One region of the Janthinobacterium svalbardense genome, then DNA from elsewhere that is predicted to be linked to it. Evidence: predicted binding sites of a transcription regulator. Region 1 holds the regulator's gene; each other region holds the start of a gene.

Region 1 (5,595 bases):
GCTTGCCGTGGTTGACCTGGAATGGCAGGCAAGCCCTGCTGTTCGATTTGACCACGCGCAAGTTCTACATTTTCGGCGTCGTGCTGTGGCCCCAGGATTTCATCTATCTGGCGGCCCTGCTGATCATCTGTGCGTATTTGTTGTTCCTCGTCACGGCCATCGCCGGGCGGGTGTGGTGCGGGTTCTCTTGCCCGCAAACGGTATACACGGAAATCTTCCTGTGGGTCGAACGCCGCATCGAGGGCACGCGCAGCGCGCGCATGGCCCTCGACAAGCAGGGCCCCTCCGTGCGCAAGGCCTTCAAGAAGACGGCCAAGCACCTGGCATGGGGCGCCATCGCCCTGTGGACGGGCTTTACCTTTGTCGGCTATTTCACGCCGATCAAGGAACTGGCGCGCGAGGTGACCACCCTCAATTTCGGTCCCTGGGAATGGTTCTGGGTCTTGTTCTACAGCCTGGCAACCTACGGCAACGCGGGCTGGCTGCGCGAGCAGGTGTGCAAATACATGTGCCCCTACGCGCGCTTCCAGAGCGCCATGTTCGACCAGGACACGCTGATCATCACCTACGATGCCAAGCGCGGCGAACCGCGTGGCGCCATCAGCAAGAAGGCTGGCAACAACGACAAGCTGGGCGATTGCATCGACTGCACCCTGTGCGTGCAAGTGTGTCCGACCGGCATCGATATCCGCAACGGCCTGCAGTATGAATGCATCGGCTGCGCCGCCTGCGTCGATGCCTGCAATACCGTGATGGACAAGGTCGACCGGCCGCGGGGACTGGTACGCTACAGTACCGACCATGCGATGGAAAACAACTTCAGTTCGAAGCAGATCCGCCAGCGCGCCATGCGCCCGCGCGTGCTGATCTACACTTCCATCCTGGCCCTGATCATCATCGCCGTGTGTACCTCGCTGGCGCTGCGCACGCCCCTGAAAATGGACGTGATCCGCGACCGCGGTTCGATGGGACGCGAAGTGGAAGACGGCATGATCGAAAACGTCTACCGCTTGCAGATCATGAACACCTCGGAGCAAACCCAGCATTTCAAAATCAGCGCTTCCGGCTTGCCGGGCCTGACCTTGCTGACGCGCGAAGAGGTGACCTTGCAGCCGACGGAAACGCTGGGCTGGCCGATCCGCCTGCGCGTACCGCACGGCGTGGGAGAAAAGGGCTCGAACAAGATTGCGATCGAATTGCACTCGCTGGACGACCCATCGCTGCATGTGCGTGAAAGCGCGGTATTCATCGTACCGCGGTGATGTTGATTCGGGGTCGGACCCTCTGGGTCCGACCCCGGTATTTCGCCGTAGGGGTAGCATCAAACATGCGTTAGCTTTACTTTATTTTCAACCCAGAAGCAAAAGCTGGGGTCAGACCCAAAGGGTCTGACCCCAAGGAGAACAAAATGTCCGACAGTCTCAAGCTGCAAGCCCCCGTTGCCCCGTGGTACAAGCATCGCTGGCCATGGCTGCTGATGATCGGTCCCGGCCTGTCCGTGGTCGTCGGCAGCTGCATGGCGTATATCGCGTTTACGCAGCCCGATGCCCTGGTGGTGGGTGATTATTACAAGCAGGGCAAGGCGATCAACCAGGATTTGCGGCGCGACACGATCGCCAGCGACCTGGCGATGGATACCAGCCTGTCGTATGACGTTGCTGCAGCGCGCCTGAGTGGTTCCGTGCACAGCTTCGGCAAGGCTTACCAGGGTCCGCTGCAGTTGCATCTGGCGCATGCGACCTTGCCGGAAAAAGATATCAAGCTGCTGGTGCAGCCCGATGCGGCCGGCAATTTCTCCGTGGCGCTGCCGATGCTCGAGCGCAGCCGCTGGCAAGTACTGGTGGAAAACGACAAACGCGAGTGGCGCCTGTCCGGCATCTGGACCTGGCCCCTGCAGCGCAGCATCGCGCTGCATGCGGATGAAGAGCTATAACGTACAGCGCCGGGAAAAAACCGTAGCGAGCGGCAGTGATTTGTGGCTAAGAAGCGCAGCTGTGCTAGAGCACAGCGAGCATCGCAGGCCGCAAAGCGCGACGCGCAGTAGGTTTTGACGGTGCTGTTATTTACAGACGTCCGTGCCGGCTGTAATGGCCTTCAATTTTGCTGGCTGCAAGATCTCGATCTCGCGGTTGGAGACGCGCAGCCAGCCTTCCTTCTTGAATTTCGACAATAAACGGCTGACGCTTTCGATGGTCAGCCCCAGGTAATTGCCGATTTCCTCGCGCGACATGCGCAGCTGAAATTTGCTGGCCGAATAGCCGCGCGCTTCATAGCGCGAGGCCAGGTTGACGATAAAGGCGGCAAAACGCTGGGTCGCCTGCATATTGCCCAGCAACAGCATGACGCTTTGCTCGCGTGTGATTTCCTGGCTCATCATGCGATGGAAATGGCGCAGCAGGGTCGGCATATTGCCCAGCAACTGTTCCAGGCTGGAAAACGGAATTTCACACACTTCGCTGTCTTCCAGCGCCACCGCATTACAGTGGTGGCGGTCGGCGCTGATGGCGTCCATGCCCAGCAGTTCGCCAGCCATCTGGAAACCCGTCACCTGCTCTTCACCGCCCGGATTGATCTGGTACGTCTTGAAGTGCCCCAGGCGGATCGCGTACAGATTCTGGAACGAGTCGCCGATGCGGAACAGCGAGGCACCGCGCACGATCTTGCGGCGGCGGCCGATGATCTGGTCCAGCCTGTCCATGTCGCCCACATCGAGGCCCATCGGCAGGCACAATTGATGCATGCTGCAGGTCGAGCATCGCGCACGCAACGCTTCCACGGTCACTGTGGGCATGGTGGGAGTGAGTAGCGCTTCAGTCATGTCGGTACCTTTTAGAAAATGCAATAACGAGTTTACTGCATACAGGGTTGCCGTGTGCCAATTTCACCGCATTTCCGCTGAATAAACGACGTTCCAACCTTGATTATATGGCAACATCGTTAAAAGCCCATGTGGGAAAGGCAATTTGCGCGACGCCGCTTGCCAAGTTGATGTATTGATAGGAAAATTCCCGACAGCATTCTCTGCCGCCTGTACCGCCCGGTACTGAAAAGGAAATCATGAAGCCTCTCGGCATCAAAGCAAAAGTCGCGCTGGCCACCAGCCTGACCTCGATCGCCATGATCGCGCTGGTCACCATGATACAGGTGCAGCACATGCGCGCCGACTTCACCCGAGTACTGCTGAGCCAGCAATCTGCCCTGATCAGCCGCACCGCTGCCGAACTCGACGACAAGCTGGGCATGCTGCTGCAGATCGTCACGCTGACGGCCAGGCAGCAGCCGCCGGAATTGATCGCCCAGCCCGCCCAATTACGCGAATACTATTCGCGCCGCTCGATGCTGGTGCTGTTCGACGACGTGCTGGTGCTCGATGCGCAAGGCGCCGTCGTGGCCGACATGCCGGAAGTGGCGGGGCGCGCCGGCATCAACGTCGCCGAGCGCGAGTATTTCCAGACCGTCCTGCGCACGCGCCAGCCCATGATCACCGAGCCGATGCTGGGCAAATCGAGCGGCATGCCCATCGTGCAGATGGTGGCGCCCGTGCTCACGGCCGATGGCCAGGTGGCCGGCGTGGTGATCGGTGTGCTGCGCCTGTACAAGGACAACCTGCTGGGACGCCTGCGTTCGGAAAAGATCGGCAAGAGCGGCTATTACTTCATCCTCACGCGCGGCGCCGTGCCGCGCTACGTGCTGCACCCCGATACCAACCGTTTGCTGCAGCCACGCCTGCCGAACGCCAACCTGACCACCACCGAGTTGTTGAGGCAAGATGGCGAAGGCAGCATGGTCAGCACCAACAGCCGCAGCATCACGGCCGTCAACAGCTTCAAACGCCTGAAATCCGTGAACTGGCTGCTGGCCGCCTCGCTGCCTCTCGACGATGCCTTCGAACCGTTCGATGGCGTACTGTACCGGCTGGTGCTGTGGAGCATCCTCGCTTCGCTACTGGCCGCGTTTATTCTGGGCTGGGTCACCGTGCGCCTGCTGTCTCCGCTGGTGCGCCTGCGTGACACGCTGCAAGCCATGCGCACCAGCGGCAGCCGTTTCACGCCCGTGCCGGTGCGGCAGCGCGACGAGATCGGCGAACTGACGGAAGCGTTCAACGGCCTGATGAGCGAACGCGACCGCCTGCAGCAGGAACTCGAAGCGCGCGCGACGGAGCTGGAACAGGAGCGCGACCGGGCCGAGGCGGCCAACCGCGCGAAGAGCGATTTCGTGGCCAATATGAGCCATGAAATCCGCACGCCCCTGAATGCCGTACTGGGCATGGTGTATTTGCTGGGCAATACCAGGCTCGATACGGAACAGCGCAAGTATCTGACCATGGTGCGCGTGGCGGGCCAGTCGCTGCTGGGCATCCTCAACGACGTGCTCGACTATTCGAAGATTGAGGCGCGCCGCATGGAATTGTCGCCCGTCGAATTCGACCTCGACGAGGTCATGAACACGCTGGCCACGACGATGACCATGAATGCGGGCGAAAAGGAGCTGGAACTGGCCATCGCCGTCGAACCCGACGTGCCGCGGCGCCTGGTGGGCGACGCCCAGCGCCTGCAGCAAATTCTCGTCAACCTGGCCGGCAACGCCATCAAGTTTACCGAGAGCGGCGAGGTGGTGGTGGCCGTCAGCCTGGCCGAAAGCCAGCAAGGCCGCGCCTGGCTGCGCTTCGAAGTACGCGACACGGGCATCGGCATGACGGAGTTGCAGCAACAGCAGCTGTTTGCCGCCTTTTCACAGGGTGACCAGAGCATCACGCGGCGCTTCGGCGGCACGGGCCTGGGCCTGGCCATCAGCAAGCAGCTGATCCACATGATGGGCGGTGATATCGCCGTGGCCAGCAGCGAAGGCAAGGGCAGCCGCTTCTGGTTCAGCGTGCCGTTCGAGATGCTGGCGCAGCCGGCCGAAACGCGGCGCACGCCAGCCCTGGGCCAGTTGCGCCTGCTGGTGGCCGACGATAACCGCACCACGCGCGAACTGATCGTCAAGCTGATCGAGGCCTGGGGCTGGCTGGCCGACGAAGTGGACTCCGGCTTTGCCGCCATCGAACTGTACCGCGAACGCCTGGCGCAGCAGCAGCCGTACGACGTGGTGCTGGCCGACTGGCACATGCCCGTCATGGACGGCCTGGCCACGGCCAAGGCCATCCGCCAGGCGGCCAGCGGCCAGCGCCAGCCCATCGTGGTGATGGTCAACGCCTTCGCGCGCAACCACCTGGAGGAAATCTCCAGCGCGGCCGAGGCCGATGTCGTGCTGATGAAGCCAATCACGGGTTCGAGCCTGTTCGACGCCCTGCACCAGGCGCTGATCGCCAAGAACGACGGCGGCGAACAGCGCATCCTGCACCAGCCGCTGGGCACGGAACTGGCCGGCGTGCATTTCCTGCTGGTGGAAGACAATCATTTGAACCAGGCCGTGGCGCGCGGCATCCTCGAGCACATGGGCGCCACCCTGGACGTGGTGGGCGACGGCTTGCAAGCCGTGGAACGGCTGCGCACGGAGGCGCTGCGCTACGACATCGTGCTGATGGACATGCAAATGCCCGTCATGGACGGTTTCAGTGCCACCCATATCATCCGCACGGAACTGCGCTTGAAC
Region 2 (5,595 bases), 2.5 Mb from region 1:
GTCTTGCGCTCGTGATACATGTCCAGATAGGAATCACGTTTTTGCCAGGCCAGGGCCGTGCGTGCGCGCACGCTGCCTTCCGCGTTCAGCGGTGTAGAGAGGTCGGCCTCGAAGCGCTGGTCATCCCAGCGGCCCATGATGAGGCCAGCGCTGGCCTGGAAGGTTTTCGTGGGACGCTTGCGTATCATGTTGATGGTGGCCGAGGGGTCGCCCGTGCCGCCCATCAGGCCGGTGGCGCCGCGCACGATCTCGATGCGGTCGTACAGAATCGTGTCTTGCAGCGGCGCATTGCCGCCACGCGCCATACCGTCGATCTGGATATTGTCGATGCCAAAGCCGCGTGCATAGAACGTCGTGCGCTCCGTGTCGTTCTGGCCCACCTGGATGCCCGTCGTCTGCGCCAGCGCCTGGTCCAGGCGCACGGCGCCCAAGTCGTCGAGCAGCTGGCGCGTGATGACGCTGACCGATTGCGGCGTCTCGCGCAAGGACAGATCCATGCGCGTGGCACTGCGCGTTTCGCCTGCCGTGTACGATTGCGTGCCTTCCGTCGTCGCTGTCGACTGGCCTGTCACGGTGACGGCCGGCATGGTGACGTCGGCCGCAGCGGCATCGGCGGCCTGGGTCGGCAGGGCCACGCCAGCGGCAAGGCTGAGCAGGCTGATGTGTAATAAATGGGGCAGGGGGCGCAAGGCGGGCTGGCGCGAAGAAGAGAAGGCGGTGGTCGATTGCATCATTTTCCTGGAGTATTTTTAGTCGTGTGTGTTCCTATCTCGTCTGGCGAGGTGCGCAGTAGCTGGGGGGATGGCATGAGGCTGGCCCGTGGTCTGGCTTGGATAGCAGTTCCACCGCAAGGCCCGGCGCGGTCGGGCAGTGGAAAAGAAGGGTGCGCGCTTCCCCTCACTTTCGTGAATAAGAATCATTATCAATATAGGCTGTATTTGCCAAATAATCAAGCCTGCGCACCAACAGAGTGCGGCAGGCCAAGCGCGGCGCACAGGCTGGCCTTCTGCGATAATGCGGGGGCTGACAAAATATTTTCCTCATTGAAAGAAATGCATGCGTACATGGATCGCTTGTGCCGGATGGTTGTGTGTCGTGTTGCTGGGCCAGGCCCAGGAACACGCACCGCCGCCGGCTGTTCCCGCGCCGCTGCACAGCGCCAGCGTGCCGCCCGCCATGGATGCCGCATCCGCCACAGCTGCTGCGTCGGCGGCGCCCGCGCCCGCAGAGGACGCCTTGCCATCGCAAACGGTGACGATCACGGCCAATAGCGACGCCAAGGCGCCGCGTATCCGTTTCACGGCTTACCGCGAGAGTTATCTGACGGCCAGGAAAGTGTGGCAAGTGTCGAGCGGCAGCGTGGTCATGGCCCTGCGCCTGATTCCCGCCAAGCTCAGTGCCACCATCGACGATGTGCGCGTGGCCCTGCAAGGCAATGGCGCTGCCGTGCCGATCAAGATGTCCGCCGGCGGCGTGTTTGTCGTGCCGCTCAACGACGACATCGCCGCGCAGGATGGCACTTTCCTGGTGAACAAGGGCAGGGGCGAGCTGACGGCCAATATCGTGCTCCAGCCGTCCGTGGCGCGCGATGCGTGGAATGTCACGCGCGTGGGGCAAGTCTTGCACGATGCGCGGCGTGCCGTGCGGGCCATCACGCCGTGGTACAAGCGGCCGTTTGCCAGCGATGTGCAATCGCTGGCCTTTTGCGCGACCGAGCGGGGCAGCGCCTTGCAGCTGATGGATGGCGAGCAAATGATCGCCACCTTGCCCATGAATGAAGCGGCCGTCAACGACATCAATCAGCCCGTGTTTTGCAAGATTTTCGACGGCGAAGACAAATACCCGGGACACTACCGCGTCGTCCTGCCCGAGCAAGCCACGGTGCTGCTGCTGTAGATCTAGTTGGGCTGGCGCTGCACCAGCTCCAGGGCCGCCGCCAGAGCCAGATCCATGGTGGCCTGGTGGAAGATCAGCCATTGCGGCAGGAGCGACAGCGCATGGCGACCCTGTTCCAGGTCGCCTTCATCGACGGCGGCCTACGCATGGTGCAAGCCGCTGAGCACGCGTGCATGCTGTTCCCGGTGATTCGCCAGTGAGGGGAAGGCGATTTGTTCCATCAAATCCTCTTCCTCGCGGAAATCGCGCTCGACGGCCGCAATCAGCTCGCGAAACGCCACGCTGAAATGCTGGTCGCTCAACTGCCCCAGCCGCGCCAGCTCCTGAAACAGCGCCTCATGCGCCTCGTCGATGGCGGGAACGCCCAGCGCCATCTCACCCTTCCAAGCCGATATACCCATGCCGATGCTCCCGGTTAAGTCCGTCGCGATGCGAAGCGGACTGTTCCAGTGTGGCCGCAGCGAAGGGGGAAATCCATGATCTGGATCAAAAGTATGGTGAAGAGGGGCACTGATACATTTGGACGGGAAAGGGGGAATAAATCCCACCCGCAACAAAGCGGATTTTAACGATGTGACGTGTTGCCGAGCGACGTTTTCTCAGCCGCGCGTATTTTAGTGCTTGGGCCAGTGGGCCCACAGGGCATGCGCATCAACATTCGGTACCTGCATCTGCTGCACGGCCGACGTCTGCATCGCGTCGCGCAGTACGAGGGGCACCAGCAGCAAGGCCGACAGGGCAAGGCAGGCCAGCACTTTGAGCGTCAACATGGTCGTCTCCCGGTGTCCCGGTGGCGGCGCGGGGATGCGGCGCCTGCCGGTCACTTCCTATGTACTACCATGCTTGCAGTTTAGTTCATCTGATTGAAACTTCAACTAATTGCTGTGATGCACCGCACCAGTTCGCCTGTTGCCAGGGACTTATTTGGCCTTGCGGCTGCGCCGTGGCTTGCCAGTTGGCGGCAGAAAGGAATCGAACCACACTTGCGTCAACTGCCGCGTATTTTTCGCCGCTTCGCGCTTGACGGCGGCCGTGGCGTGACCGCGCGCCGTGTTGGCGATACGGTTGGCCGCGCTCAGGTACATGCTCATCCAGGGGTTTTTCATGGGGTGCCTCGCAGATAGTGAGTGGCGCGGCGCGGGTTTGTCCCCATGCCGCGATGTCCCCCACTCTAGTCCTATGGCTGGCGCTGACTGTGCGCCCGCCCACATAGCCGGGCGGTGCTGGCAATGTGTTGAGGCAGATCAATACACGTCGCGGCGGTAGCGTCCCGCTGCCAGCAGGGCGTCGAGGCCTTCCTGGCCCAGCACTTCTTGCAGCACAGCATCGATTCCTGCCGCCATGCCTTGCAGGCTGCCGCACACGTAGACGATGGCGCCTTGCGCCAGCCAGTCGCGCAGTTCGTCGGCATGGTCACGCAGGCGGTCCTGCACGTATTGTCGCGTTTCACCATCGCGCGAAAAGACACGGTCCACGCGCGCCAGGTGGCAAGCGTCCAGCCAGCTTTGCAACTCTTCGCCGCAGACACTGTCAAAAGCTTGCTGCCGCTCGCCGAACAGCAGCCAGTTGCGTGCCAGTCCCGCCCGTTGGCGTGCGCGCAGGTGCGCACGCAGGCCCGCCAGGCCGGAGCCGTTGCCGATATAAATGCAGGGCACGTCGACCAGGGCAGGGGCGAAGGCGGGATTTGCTTGCAGGCGCAGGCGGATGGTGGCGCCCGGCGAGGCGAAGCGCGTGAGCCAGCCGGAACAGATGCCGTACCCCTCGTTTGCGCTGCCCGCATGGCGTTCCTGGCGCACCAGCAATTGCAGTTCGCCATCCGATGGCAGCGAAGCGAGCGAGTAGCTGCGCGGCGCATGCTGGGCACCCTGCGCATCACCCTCGCTGCCGTCCGCGTTGCATCCGATGATTTCCGCCAGCGCGCCCGCTTCCCAGGTGGCGCCGGCCGGACCCGTCAAGGTGATTTCATGCAGTTCGCCGCCCAGGCTGCCAGGGTTGAGCAGCACGCGGCGCAGCAAACGCCAGGCTTCGTACGATGCCTGTTCCTGTACGCCGATGGCGTCGATGGCGCTGCCGCTGCAACGGGCCAGCGCTTGCGACCAGTCGGCCAGGGCGGCGGGGTCGTGCTTGTCGACTTCGATCAGGGGGAACAAAGGCGTGGCGCCCAGCGCGCGCAATTGCCGCTCCAGCGCATGGCCGAAGCCGCAGAAGTCGCTGTAGTGGCGGTCGCCCAGGGCCAGCATGCCCACTGCCAGGCCGGCCAGCGGCGTGCCCGCTGTTTGCTGCAGCAGGCGCGCAAAGCGGCGCGTGCCGTCCGGTGCTTCGCCTTCGCCAAAGGTGCTGGCGACGACCAGGGCCCGCTCGTACTGGCGCAATTGCGCGGGATCAAAGCGCTCCAGCGACTGCACATCGACGGCCACCCCCGCCTGCTGCAGGGCGCGCGCGCTTTCCAGCGCCAGGCGCTCGGCCTGGCCCGACTGGCTGGCGTAGGCCACCAGGGTGGGCAAGCCAATATCTTGCTTGCCCGGAATGCCAGCCAGCAGAGCCCGCTGCGCCTGCACAGCGCGCTTAGCCTTGCGGCGGCCCAGGTACAACATCCAGCCCGTGATGGCGAACAGGGGCAGACCCAGGCTGGCCAGGGTGACGATGATGCGGCCCGGCAAGCCGAAATACGTGCCCATGTGCAGTGGATAAATGATGTTGACGAGGCGTGCGCCCAGCGCCTGCTGGCTGTACGGCGCGTTTTCCGTGAGCCTGCCGTCGGCCGGGGCAATGCTCATGCGGCTGCGCGCCCGCTCGTGCGGCGCGTCGCTGGCCAGCCACGTGAATTGCACGGCTTCGCCGGCGCGCACGGGCAGGCGCACGCTGGCCAGGGTCCAGCCGGGGGCGTGTTGCTGGAAGCTGCTCCAGGCCAGGCCGATGTCGACGGCCGGCGCCTCCTTCTCCTTGCCCGTCCCCTTTTTCATGGGCGCCTGTGCCATCCTTGGGGGCTTGCCGGCCCAGGCATCGATATTGTCGCGCACCACGTCATAGCTCCAGTAAATGCCCGTCAGGGTCAGCGCCACGTAGACGACCAGGCACCATGTGCCGGCCACGGCGTGTAAATTCCACAAAAACGAGCGGCCTTTTAATGCAGGATCGAAGGTCAGCCAGGTGCGCCAGTCCAGCGGACGGCGGGGCCAGCGCAGGTACAGGCCGGAGAGTGCCAGGCCCAGCAGGCACAGGGCCAGCGCGCCCGCTACTTGCCGGCCCGGATCGCGCGGCAGCAGCAGCCAGCGGTGCAGGGACTCCGTCCATTCGAAAAATTCCGCGCCCGTTAGCGCCGGCTGGGTCGCACCCGTGTACGGATGCATATAAACGGACTCGCCGCGCCGCTGGCCGTTCTTGGGTGCAAAGAACAGGCGTGGCGCCGCGCCCGCCTGCGCATACATGGTGACGGAGGCCACGCGCTGGCCGTGTTCGGCGGCGGCAATGTTGCTCAGCTGGGCCGGCGTCAGGGGCGCGCGTGTTTCCACGGGCACATGGCGCACGCCGGGGTTCATGACATCGAGCAATTCATCCTTGAAGGCCAGGGTGGCGCCGCTCAGGCCGATGATCACCAGCACCGTGCCGGCCGTGATGCCGATGAACCAGTGCAATTGAAACCAGACCTGCTTCCAGCTCCAGTGCCAGCGCCGTTGTTGTGGGGCGGCAAGCTGGCGC
Region 3 (5,595 bases), 720 kb from region 1:
GAAGAACTGGCGCATCATGGTGTCGGCGTAATTACCGTTCGGCTGCTCCAGCAGCAGGCAATTCTTGAAGTCGTGGGCGTCGCGCAAAAAGGCGATGTCATCCTCGTCGCGGCCCGCGTTTTCCAGTTCAGCCGCATAGCTGAACCACAAGCGCGTCTGGCCCAGCAGATCGAGCGCCACGTTGGTCAGCGCCATGTCTTCTTCCAGCGCGGGACCCTTGCCGCACAGCTGCGACAGCTGCTGGCTGAGGATCAGGGCATTGTCGCCCAGGCGCAGGAGGTAATTGACTTTGTCATCCATTGCAGGCGCTCCCATCACAGGTTCTTGACTTCTTCCGGCATCGGGAAGAAGGTGGGATGGCGGTACACCTTGCTGTTCGACGGCTCGAACAGGGCGCCCTTGTCGCCGGGGCTGCTGGCGACGATATCGGCCGCGCGCACCACCCAGATGCTCACGCCTTCATTGCGGCGCGTGTAGACGTCGCGCGCATGGTTGACCGCCATGGTGGCGTCGGAGGCGTGCAGGCTGCCCACATGCTTGTGCGCCAGGCCGTGCTGGCTGCGGATGAAAACTTCCCACAATGGCCATTCTTTGCTCATGTTGCTCTCCCCTATCTGTCTTATGTAATTACGCTGCTGCTTTATTAGCGGCTTGCTTGTCTGCATACGCGAGCAAGGCATCGCGGAACCACTCGCCGTCTTCATACGCTTTCACCCGCGTTTGCAAACGCTCGCGGTTGCACGGACCATTGCCCTTCAGGACATTGTTGAACTCGGACCAGTCGATCTCGCCGAATTCATAGTGGCCCGTTTCCGCATTGAACTTCAGGTCGGGATCGGGCACGGTCAAGCCCAGGTACTCGATTTGCGGCACGGTCTGGTCAACCATGCGCTGGCGCAATTCGTCATTCGAGAACAGCTTGATGCGCCATTGTGCCGACTGGGCGCTGTTGACGGAGGCGGCATCGGACGGACCGAACATCATCAAGGACGGCCACCACCAGCGGTTCAGCGCATCCTGCGCCATGGCTTTCTGCTCTGGCGTACCCTTGCACAGCGACATCATGATGTCGTAACCCTGGCGTGCATGGAATGATTCTTCCTTGCAGACGCGGATCATGGCGCGTGCATACGGGCCATACGAGCAGCGGCACAGGGGAATCTGGTTGATGATGGCGGAGCCGTCGACCAGCCAGCCGATGGCGCCCATGTCGGCCCACGACAGGGTGGGATAGTTAAAGATGCTGGAATACTTGGCTTTGCCCGAGTGCAAGGCAGCGAGCAGATCGTCGCGCGACACGCCCAGGGTTTCGGCGGCGCTGTACAGGTACAGGCCGTGACCCGCTTCGTCCTGGATCTTCGCCAGCAGGATGGACTTGCGTTTCAAGGTCGGTGCGCGCGTGACCCAATTACCTTCGGGCAATTGACCGACGATTTCCGAATGCGCATGCTGCGAAATCTGGCGGATCAGGGTCTTGCGGTAAGCGTCCGGCATCCAGTCCTTGGCCTCGATCTTGATGCCTTCGTCGATGCGCGCCTGAAAAGCGCGCTCTTCCTGGCCCATGTCGTCGATGGAGCGGACGTTCTTGAGGCCGGTTTCAACCATTTGTGCGTACATGATCTGTCTCCCATGTCTTTGATTTTGCGCAGCAACGCGGTGCGATCAACAGATAATACGATACAAAAAACTATTTGCATACACTTGATGTGAATCATTTTAAAAATTCGTATCTTGTGCGGTTGTGCGTATGATATTGCTGATGAGAAAACACTGCGAAGTGCCACCAGCGCTTCCTGCAAATTATTGACGCGCTACCCGCGCAGCCAAGTAAACTGCTGCTTTTATTGAATCGACCGCAACACGGCCAGACCGGAACCACATGAAGAACACCCGCTGCACGGCATGGATAGCCGATTTCCTGGAAAGCGACCCACCGCGCTCAAAGTCCCTGGTGATGACGATTTTCGGCGACGCCATCGTGCCGCGCGGCGGCGCCATCTGGCTGGGCAGCCTGATCGAACTGCTGGCACCGTTTGGTGTGAATGACCGCTTGCTGCGCACCAGCGTGTTCCGCCTGGCGCAGGAGGGCTGGCTCAGCTCGCAACGCGACGGCCGCCGCAGCGCCTATACCATACGCCCGGAGGCGCTGGCCCGCTTCGAGCGCGCGTATCGCCGCATCTATGCGCCACTGGTCGTGCACTGGGATGGCAGCTGGACCCTGGTGATCGGGCCGGCCGGCAGCATCGGCGCCGCCGAGCGAGGGGCGCTGCGCAAGGAATTATTGTGGGCGGGCTATGGCTTGATCTCTCCTGGCATCTTTGGCCATCCAGCCAGCAACTCGGAGGCGCTGGAAGACATCCTCGTGCGCAACGAGGTACAGGGCAAGCTGTATGTCTGCCACACTACGGAGTTGCCGGATGTCAGCACACGCCCCTTGCGCGACATGGTGGGCGAATGCTGGGACCTGTCGGAAGTGATGGCCGGCTACGAAAAATTCATCGCCAGCTTCCAGCCGCTGCTGACCTTGCTGCAAGAAGCGCCCGTGTTCGATGCCGAGCAAGCCTTCGTCATCCGCTCGCTGCTGACACACGCCTACCGCCGCGTGCAGTTGCACGACCCACAGTTGCCCGTCGAACTGCTGCCCGAACCGTGGCCCGGCACGCAAGCGTATGCACTGGCGCGCGACCTCTACCGCATCACCCATGCGGCGGCCGAGGACCATATCCTGGCCACCCTGCGGCGCGAGGATGAGCATGCACCGGACGTGGAGCCGTGGTTCTTTGAACGTTTCGGCGGCCTGAACACCTGACAAAACGTCCATGGCGGCGTTGCAGGGCCTGGGCGTACGTTCGTACTGCCTGCGGCCCCGCGCCTTGCCCTGAACATTTTTCAGGCGTTCAGCAAGCGCCTCTTATCCAACGTTCATTGTTTGACAACTACCTGCTTCGCCCCAGCCAACAAATCCTGCCCCAGCTTTTCCAGCGCATTGGCCTGCACCAGCATGGTGTCGAGGATGGCGGCATTGAAGGTAAATTCGGCCGGCGTCGTATAGCCGGGGAAACGCAGGATGCGCAGTAATTCCTGCAAGGTGGTGCCCTTGCCCAGGTGCGCCAGGGCGTCGCTGAGGACGCTGACTTTCTTTTCCAGTTCGCGTATGTGCTTGCCGTTGTCGTCCATGATGCTCTCCCCATGTTGGAGCTATCACGTTAGCAAAGCACGTCCCGCGTCGTTTGCGCCAGCACAAAGGCGCGGCTAAAACGGGTATCATCGCGCCATTGCACACGATGCAAAACCCATATGTTTTTATCAGGAACACTCATGACCATTAAAATCAGCCAGCAATTCGACGCCGGCGCGATCGAGGTGCTGCGCGCCGACGATGCCCAATCCATCGAGCTGAATATCCGCAAGGATTCCCACGCCGACATCACGCAGTGGTTTTATTTCCGCCTGCAAGGCGCGCAAGGCGAGGCGTGCACAATCCGCTTCATGAATGCAGGCAAGTCGGCCTATCCGGACGGCTGGAAAGACTACCAGGCTGTCGCCAGCTATGACCGCGAAACCTGGTTCCGCGTGCCAACCAGCTTCGACGGCACGGTGATGACCATCGCACACACCCCCGAGGAAGAAAGCGTGTACTACGCCTACTTCGAGCCGTACCCATGGGATCGCCATCTGGCCCTGATCGACAGCGCGCAAGCGTCGCCGCTGGTGCGCCTGATCGACCTGGGCAGCACGGTGGAAGGGCGCGACATGAATCTGCTGGTGGTCGGTGACGCCGATGCCGAGAAGAAAGTCTGGGTCATCGCGCGCCAGCATCCCGGTGAAACGATGGCGGAATGGTTTGTCGAGGGCATGCTCGACGCCTTGCTGGACCAGGCCAATCCGTTTGCCCGCCAGTGCCTGCAAGACGCCGTCTTCTACGTGGTGCCGAACATGAACCCGGACGGTTCCGTGCATGGCAACCTGCGCACCAACGCGGCCGGCGCCAACCTGAACCGTGAATGGATGACGCCGACCATGGAACGCAGCCCGGAAGTATTCCTGGTGAAGCAGAAAATGCATGAAATCGGCTGCGACCTGTTCCTCGACGTACATGGCGACGAAGGTCTGCCTTACGTGTTCGTCGCCGGCAGCGATGCGCTGGAAAATTTCACGCCAGCACAAAAAGCCGAGCAAGACCGCTTTATCGCCGACTTCAAGGTGGCCAGCCCCGACTTCCAGGATGAGCACGGCTATGAAGACGGCCCGTTCACGCCGGAAGTACTGACCATGGGTTCGCCTCACATCACGCACGCCTTCGGCTGCCTGGCACTGACCCTGGAACTGCCGTTCAAGGACAATGCCAACGATCCCGACCCACAAACGGGCTGGAGCGGCGCCCGCAGCGCTGCCCTGGGCGCGGCCGTCCTGCAGCCTATCCTGTCCAGCTTGCGCGCCTGAGCATCAGGGCCGGACCGGCCCGCGTAAGCCCCATGCCCCGCACGCCGGGGCATTTTTTTTGACCGCACGGCAAGCGTTGCTGGACGAATGGTTTTTTTCGCAAACATCTTGCCTGTCAGAAATTATCGTCCTACACTATCCAACAGAATCGGGCCGTGCCACGCTGCGCGGCCCCGCAAGAATACGCCACCGGGTGGGTCGCCATGACTTCCCGCCACCGGAAATACGCATCCACGGCCCTATCCCCGCCGAATTAGCTTTCTGTAACGCAAACTGACCGCATCAGCATCGTCATGCACAGGCGCCGCTTGTCCGCAGGACCATGCCAAGCGCACGCTTTCCGCTTTACGTTGAGGATGAATACCCTATGTCCAAGCTTAACATCAGTACCCGGCTGGCCTTGAGTTTCGGCCTGATCATTGTCCTGCTTGCCATGGTGGCCTTTGTTTCCGTGAGCCGCATCCGCAACATCAATGCTTCGACGGAAAAGATTGTCAATGACCGCTATGTCAAGGTCATGCTGTCAAACACCATTCAGTCCGAGATCAATATCCAGGCCCGCCTCTTGAGCCTTGCCATCATCGGCGCCAACGATGCCGACGAAGTCAGCAGTTCCGTGGCCAAGGTGCAGGCGTCGGTCAAAAAGAACGTGGAACTGCTGGCGCGCCTGAAAACCCTGGTCAATACGCCCAAGGGCCAGGAACTGCTCCAGGCCGTGATGAGCAGCCGCGAAACGTATGGCAAGACGCGCGATGCGAATATCAAGCTGTTACAAGAAGGCAAATCGGAAACGGCGGGCATTTTCCTGCTGACACAGCTGCGCTATCCGCAAGAAAAATTCCTGACGGCATTGGCGGCCATGGCCGGCTTCCAGGAATCGCTGATGGAAAGCGAAGGCAAGCAAGCCGCCGCCGACGGGCGTCTGGCCATCATCCTGACCCTGTCCCTGTCCATCGCCGCGACGCTCATTGCCATCGTGCTGGCCATCCTGATCAGCCGCTCCATCAGCCGCCCCATAGGCGAAGCGGTCAAAGTGGCGCAACGCGTGGCATCCGGCGACCTGTCGGGCAGCATCGACGCGCGCGGCACCGATGAAACGGGCTTGCTGCTGCGTGCGCTGAAAGAAATGAACGACAATCTGCAAGGCATCGT
Region 4 (5,595 bases), 1.5 Mb from region 1:
CGATGTGGATAGCGCCGCGGTTCTTTTCCACCGCCGTCTTGACCACGTCCATGCCCACGCCGCGTCCGGAGACGCTGGAAGCGACTTCCTTGGTCGAGAAGCCCGGCAGGAACACCAGCTGGAAGCATTCGTCGTTGCTCAATTGCGCGTTTTCGCTGATCAAGCCCTTTTGCTGGGCCTTGCTGCGCAGGAAGGCCGGGTCCATGCCCTTGCCATCATCCTGCAGCACGATCATGACACTGTTCGCTTCCTGCCAGGCCTTCAGCGAAATATACGATTTGGCAGGCTTGCCGGCGGCCAGGCGCGCTTCCGGCGATTCGACGCCATGGTCGAGCGAATTGCGCAGCATGTGCACCAGCGGATCGTACAGACTGTCGACCACCACGCGGTCGACTTCCGTCTCCGCGCCCTCGATGGTCAGCTCGACATCCTTGCCCAGGTCTTTTGCCAGCTCGCGCACCAGGCGCGGGAATTTCTGGAACAGGCGGCCCACGGGCTGCATGCGCGTGGCCAGCGTGGCCCGCTGCAGTTCCGTCGAGTAGCGCGACGCGCGTTCCAGGGTTTCCGCCAGGGTCGCCATCAGAGTGGCGGCCTGGCCTTCGAATTTGAATTGCAGCAAGCGTTCGAGCAGCACGGCAGCCTGGTTGGCAGCCTGCACCGACTCGCCGGCCACTTCCAGCAACGCGTCGAGCTTGACGGCGTCGACGCGGATACTGTCTTCCTTGACGGGCGCGGCATGGCGCACTTCCGGACGCTCGTCGCGGCGTTCCGCGCCATCCCAGGCCTTGGCGGCCGGTTTGGCAGCGGCTGCAGCGGCAGGCGCGGCGGCCACGGCGGCCGGCGCAGCGGCGACGGCGGCGGCCGGTGCGGCAGCGATCTGGCTGCCCGCCGGCACGACAGCGTTATACATGCCTTCCCAGTCCAGGCCATCAGCGCTGGCGGTGGAAACAGCGGCGGCTGGCGCCGCCACGGCCACCTCGGCAACCACCACGGCGACTTCCGCCACCACGGCGGCGGCCGGCGCGTGTGCGTCCATGCCCTTGCCTTCGATGGCGTTCGTCAGAATGTGTTCCAGCTCTTCCGGCATGGCCGGCAAGCTTTCCGGCGCGGCACCGTTGGCCAGTTCCGTCAGCTGGTCGGCGACGAAACCGGACGCTTGCAGTGCCGCCTCGATGGCGATCGGGGTCACCGGCGCGGCGCCGGTGCGCAGGGCGTCGAACAGGTTTTCCGTCAGATGGCAGGCCGCCACCAGTGCGGGCAGGCCCATGAAGCCGGCGCCACCCTTGATGGTGTGGAAGGAACGAAACACGGCATTCAGTGTTTCCTTGTTGTCAGGATCACGCTCGAGGCGCAATAAGTGCTCTTCAACATTAACCGCAAGATCCATCGCCTCAACGACGAAATCCTTGAGCATATCGTCCATTAGAATCCCAAATCCGCAAGAAGGTCGTCTACATTATCCTGGTCCAGTGCCACCGACGGCACGGATGGGCCCTGCATCAGCGGCACCGGCTTTTGCGCCAGTTTTTCGCGCACTTCGGCCGGCGCATTGTCGCGCAGCAGCTGAGCCAGCTCGTGCTCCACCGTCTTGGTGATGTTGACCACTTTTTTGATCAGCTGGCCCGTGATGTCCTGGAAGTCCTGCGCCATCATGATTTCCAGCAAGCGCGCTTTTTCCGCTTCCGTTGCCTCGGCAACGGCTTGCGCGAACTGGCGCGAATCGCCGGCCAGGGCCTTGAACTCTTCCAGGCTCAGCTTGCCATCGAACAGCGCCGTCCAGCGGCTGTCCATGTCCTTGGCTTTCTTCGACAGCACATCTTGCGCCGGCATGCCTTCGTCGAGCGTGTTGAGGACCTTGTTGGCGGCCTGTTCCGTGAGGGTAGCGACATATTCCAGGCGGTCCTGCGCGTCGACGATCTGCGACGACGCTTCCGTCAGCGCCTTGTCGTAGCCCAGTTCGCGCAGCGAATCGTGCAGCAGGCGCACGATGCCGCCCAGGCGTTCGAACATTGGCTTGTCGGACTGGTCGACAGGATCGGCCGCTTCGCCGGGCACGCCTGCGGCAGCCGCGGGCGGCGCTTCCGGCGCGGCGGCGGCTGGCGCTTCCGCTGCGGCTGGCGGCACGGCGGCGCTGGCCGACACGGAGTCGAACAGCGCGTCAAAATCGTCGTCCGCGATCACGGCTGCGGGCGCTGCGGCAGGCGCGGGCTTGGGAGCGGCCGCACTTTGCGCAGATACTTCATCGAATAATGCATCGAAATCATCAGCGGCGTTGGTCATATCCCTGCTTCTCCATAATTTGTCAAAATTCCGCCTGAACTGTGCGTTTTACAGACTGATACCCACAATTTCTCGATTAAGATGATTTGAGGCAATACCGCTGCGATGGTGCGAGTGTAGCAGGGCGCCGCCCTGTTGGTAAATCTCAAAACGCGCTTCCTGGTGTAAAGCTGGCCCACAAGAGCTTTTCCGTGAGGAAATAAGTGTTCCTGCTGTTGTATTTTGAAATACTACCATTGGCATGGGTGCAAGAGCACGCGGCGCACAAGAAATCCTGCTCGCGGGCGGCTGCGCAACAGTGTCCATGGCTATCGTTGCGGCTAAAACACGATCTTTCTGCCAATGTTGTCTATACTGAAGGTGCAATAGTATTGATAATTATCAAGTCTTTACATGAATACCATGCTGCTGCCGCGCCTACAATAAGGGACGCTGCACGCGCTGAGTCACCGCCAAAGGACCTGCCATGTATAAGAAAATTCTGATCGCCACGGACGGCTCCACCGTCTCCAACCTGACGGCCTGTGTCGGCGTTGCCTTTGCCGAACAGATGCAAGCCGACATCCTTGCCGTGTACGTGGCGCCCGAGTACCAGTACCCGGTGTACATCGAAATCATTCCACCCAGCTATCCCAGCGAAGAGGAGTACCGCATCGCCATGCGCAAGGCGGGCGCCGACCACTGGCAGCCCATTCTCGACGCGGCCGCCAAGCGGGGCCTGGAAGCGACGGGCCTGACGGCCTTTTCCGACAGCCCGGCCCTGAAGATCGTGGAAGTGGCGCAATTGCAGCACTGCGACCTGATCTTCATGGGCTCGCATGGCCGCAGCGGCTGGGGGCAATTGCTGCTGGGCAGCGTGACCAACAAGGTGCTGTCGCACTCGACATTGCCCGTGCTTGTACATAGGCTGATCAAGGAACCCCCATCAAAATAAGGGGTCACATGGCCACGCAGGCCGCCGTAGCCCATATATCGGGTAAAAGGCAACATTGCGGCCTTTTCAGTTAAAATGACAACGTTTCTCGTTTTTTAACACCTGGCCGGCCGCCACGAAACGGCCAGGACACCTTACACGCCTCCGGATTGCGCGCCTATGATACGTATTGTGATTGCCGACGACCACACCATCATGCGGGAAGGATTGAAGCGCATCCTTGACGGCGCGCCGGACATCGACATCGTGGGCGAAGCCATCGACGGCTTTGAGGTACTCAACCACGTGCGCCAGGGCGGCTTCGACCTGTTGCTGCTCGACCTGTCGATGCCGGGCCGCAGCGGCGTCGACCTGATCCGGCAAATCCGCAGCGAAGCGCCCAAGCTGGCCATCCTGATCCTCACCATGCACGAGGAAGAGCAATATGCGGTGCGCGCCATCCGCGCCGGCGCGCAAGGCTATCTGACCAAGGAAAGCGCGGGCACCCAGCTGGTGGGCGCCATCCACAAGGTGGCGTCGGGCCGCCCCTACATCAGCGCCGAGGTGGCAGAGCAGCTTGTGCTCAACATCATGATGCCGAATGAAAGCCTGCTGCACAAACAGCTGTCGGACCGCGAGTTCGAAGTCTTTTCCCTGCTGGTGGCAGGCAAGTCGATCACGGAAATCGCCAACAATCTGCACCTGAGCGTGAAAACCGTGAGTACGCACAAGACGCGCATCATGCAAAAGATGGGCATGAGTTCGCTATCGGAAATGGTGCAGTACGCTGTAGCACACCGCCTGCTATCCCCCTTCAAGACCTAAGCTGCCAGCGCGCGCGCCCGTAGGAACAATCCTACATCAACTGCCACAGCTCCTACTGCCATATTCAGCCACTGCTGATATTAATTGCATACGGTTGTTGGCATACTGAAACCAGTCATCAAGTTGCTGGGAAGTTATTTCATCACACAGCAAGTCTTCAGCGTATTGAGATTTACCCGCCTGGACGCGTGCGCCCCTTCCCTGCCCGCCGCCCTGTGCACCTTGTCATTCAACTCTGAACTACCTGTCACCAGGAGATGAACATGCTGTCCACGCAAACGCCTGAAACCCGCGCTGCCGCGCCATCGCTGCCCCCCTCCTCGCCGATGGAAGCGGGGCGCCAGCGCCAGGGGCGGCTATGGTCGAACCTGAAGGAGGTGTGCGACCTGCTGCATATCTCCAGCGCCTGCACCATCGCCGCCGATGAACTGCTGTTCCAGCACGTGCAATTCAAGACGGGCCAGCGCGTGCACACCATCGGCCAGCCCTTCGACACCCTGTACATCGTCAATTCGGGCTTCCTGAAAACCGTGCTCATCGACGAATTCGGCAATGAGCAGGTACTCAGCTTTCCCATGAAGGGCGACATGCTGGGCGTCGACGGCATCCACTCGCGCCATTACTCCTCGGAAGCGGTGGCGCTATCCGACTGCGACCTGATCCTGCTGCCGTTCAAGAAGCTGACGGCGCTGGGCCGCGTGCACCTGGAACTGGAAAATGTCATGTACGGCGTGATGAGCCGCGAACTGGTGCGCGAGCAAGCCATGATCGGCATGCTCGGTGCCCTCAGCGCCGAAGCCCGCGTGGCGCGCTTCCTCGTCTCGCTGGCCGACCGCTTCGCGCAGATGGGCTACTCGAGCAAGCTGTTCAACCTGCGCATGACGCGCCATGAAATCGGCAGCTACCTGGGCCTGACCCTGGAAACGGTCAGCCGCACCCTGTCCGCCTTCAATGAAATCGGCCTGATCTCGGTCGACCAGCGCACCATCGGCATCAAGGACCCGGATGCCCTGAAAACCCTGCGCCGCCTGCCGCCCTCGCGCTCGCGCGCCAAGCAACTGGCCGCCGCCAAGCTCAAGGCCGACACCACGGCGGCCGCCACCGCCTCGGCGCAATTGCTGGCCACGATTTAACGCCAGCCGATTAACGCCACCTGATTCCTTCAAGCTTGGCACAGGCTTGACCCGGCCAAGGCACACCACCTTGCCGGGTCTTTTTTCTGCTGTCCGCCCCATCTCCCGCCCGCTGGCGCCACCGCGCGCCACGCCTACGGCACTCCCCTCCCCGGCAGTCAAAAAAAGCCTGCATCCGGCACAAATAAGCCTTGCTTTTCGGGCCACATTCAACAATAATGCAAATACGAATCATTCTCAACTGAGACAAAGAAAGCCCAACATGCAAAGCTCAAAACCAGCCTTGATCCAGGATGCCGCTACTGCCCACGTCCGTCCTCCCGTCAGCATGGCCCAGCCGGCGCGCCGCATCACCAGCGAAGCCCTGCTGCAGCAGGGCCGCGAAGTGGAGATTGAACACAGCGGCAAGATCTATCGCCTGCGCGTCACCCAATTGAACAAGCT

The links. The regulator FNR, encoded in region 1, switches genes on or off when oxygen is low (the NO sensors DNR and NnrR bind a similar motif). The targets are predictions, from matches to a motif close to TTGATNNNNATCAA.
Region 2: CNX70_RS12575 (bacteriohemerythrin) is a predicted target of FNR. The motif match lies at 2,373-2,386, and genes of this name have one in related genera.
Region 3: paaA (1,2-phenylacetyl-CoA epoxidase subunit PaaA) is a predicted target of FNR. The motif match lies at 1,702-1,715, and genes of this name have one in related genera.
Region 4: CNX70_RS22405 (universal stress protein) is a predicted target of FNR. The motif match lies at 2,652-2,665, and genes of this name have one in related genera.

What each region holds. Positions count from the first base shown of each region.
Region 1 covers NZ_CP023422.1:291,417-297,011, forward strand. The annotation lists gene ccoG (cytochrome c oxidase accessory protein CcoG) at 1-1,262, shown strand, start outside; gene CNX70_RS01225 (FixH family protein) at 1,409-1,933, shown strand; gene fnr (fumarate/nitrate reduction transcriptional regulator Fnr) at 2,060-2,818, opposite strand; gene CNX70_RS01235 (response regulator) at 3,058-5,595, shown strand, end outside.
Region 2 covers NZ_CP023422.1:2,788,476-2,794,070, forward strand. The annotation lists gene CNX70_RS12565 (TonB-dependent siderophore receptor) at 1-731, opposite strand, end outside; gene CNX70_RS12570 (hypothetical protein) at 1,057-1,896, shown strand; gene CNX70_RS12575 (bacteriohemerythrin) at 2,037-2,297, opposite strand; gene CNX70_RS28175 (hypothetical protein) at 2,511-2,666, opposite strand; gene CNX70_RS28180 (hypothetical protein) at 2,817-3,002, opposite strand; gene CNX70_RS12580 (PepSY domain-containing protein) at 3,141-5,595, opposite strand, start outside.
Region 3 covers NZ_CP023422.1:5,844,337-5,849,931, forward strand. The annotation lists gene paaC (1,2-phenylacetyl-CoA epoxidase subunit PaaC) at 1-300, opposite strand, end outside; gene paaB (1,2-phenylacetyl-CoA epoxidase subunit PaaB) at 315-599, opposite strand; gene paaA (1,2-phenylacetyl-CoA epoxidase subunit PaaA) at 628-1,617, opposite strand; gene paaX (phenylacetic acid degradation operon negative regulatory protein PaaX) at 1,880-2,809, shown strand; gene CNX70_RS26040 (hypothetical protein) at 2,923-3,177, opposite strand; gene CNX70_RS26045 (M14 family metallopeptidase) at 3,319-4,443, shown strand; gene CNX70_RS29160 (methyl-accepting chemotaxis protein) at 4,811-5,595, shown strand, end outside.
Region 4 covers NZ_CP023422.1:5,034,274-5,039,868, forward strand. The annotation lists gene CNX70_RS22395 (chemotaxis protein CheA) at 1-1,423, opposite strand, end outside; gene CNX70_RS22400 (protein phosphatase CheZ) at 1,423-2,280, opposite strand; gene CNX70_RS22405 (universal stress protein) at 2,747-3,214, shown strand; gene CNX70_RS22410 (response regulator) at 3,374-4,018, shown strand; gene CNX70_RS22415 (Crp/Fnr family transcriptional regulator) at 4,345-5,151, shown strand; gene hemP (hemin uptake protein HemP) at 5,414-5,595, shown strand, end outside.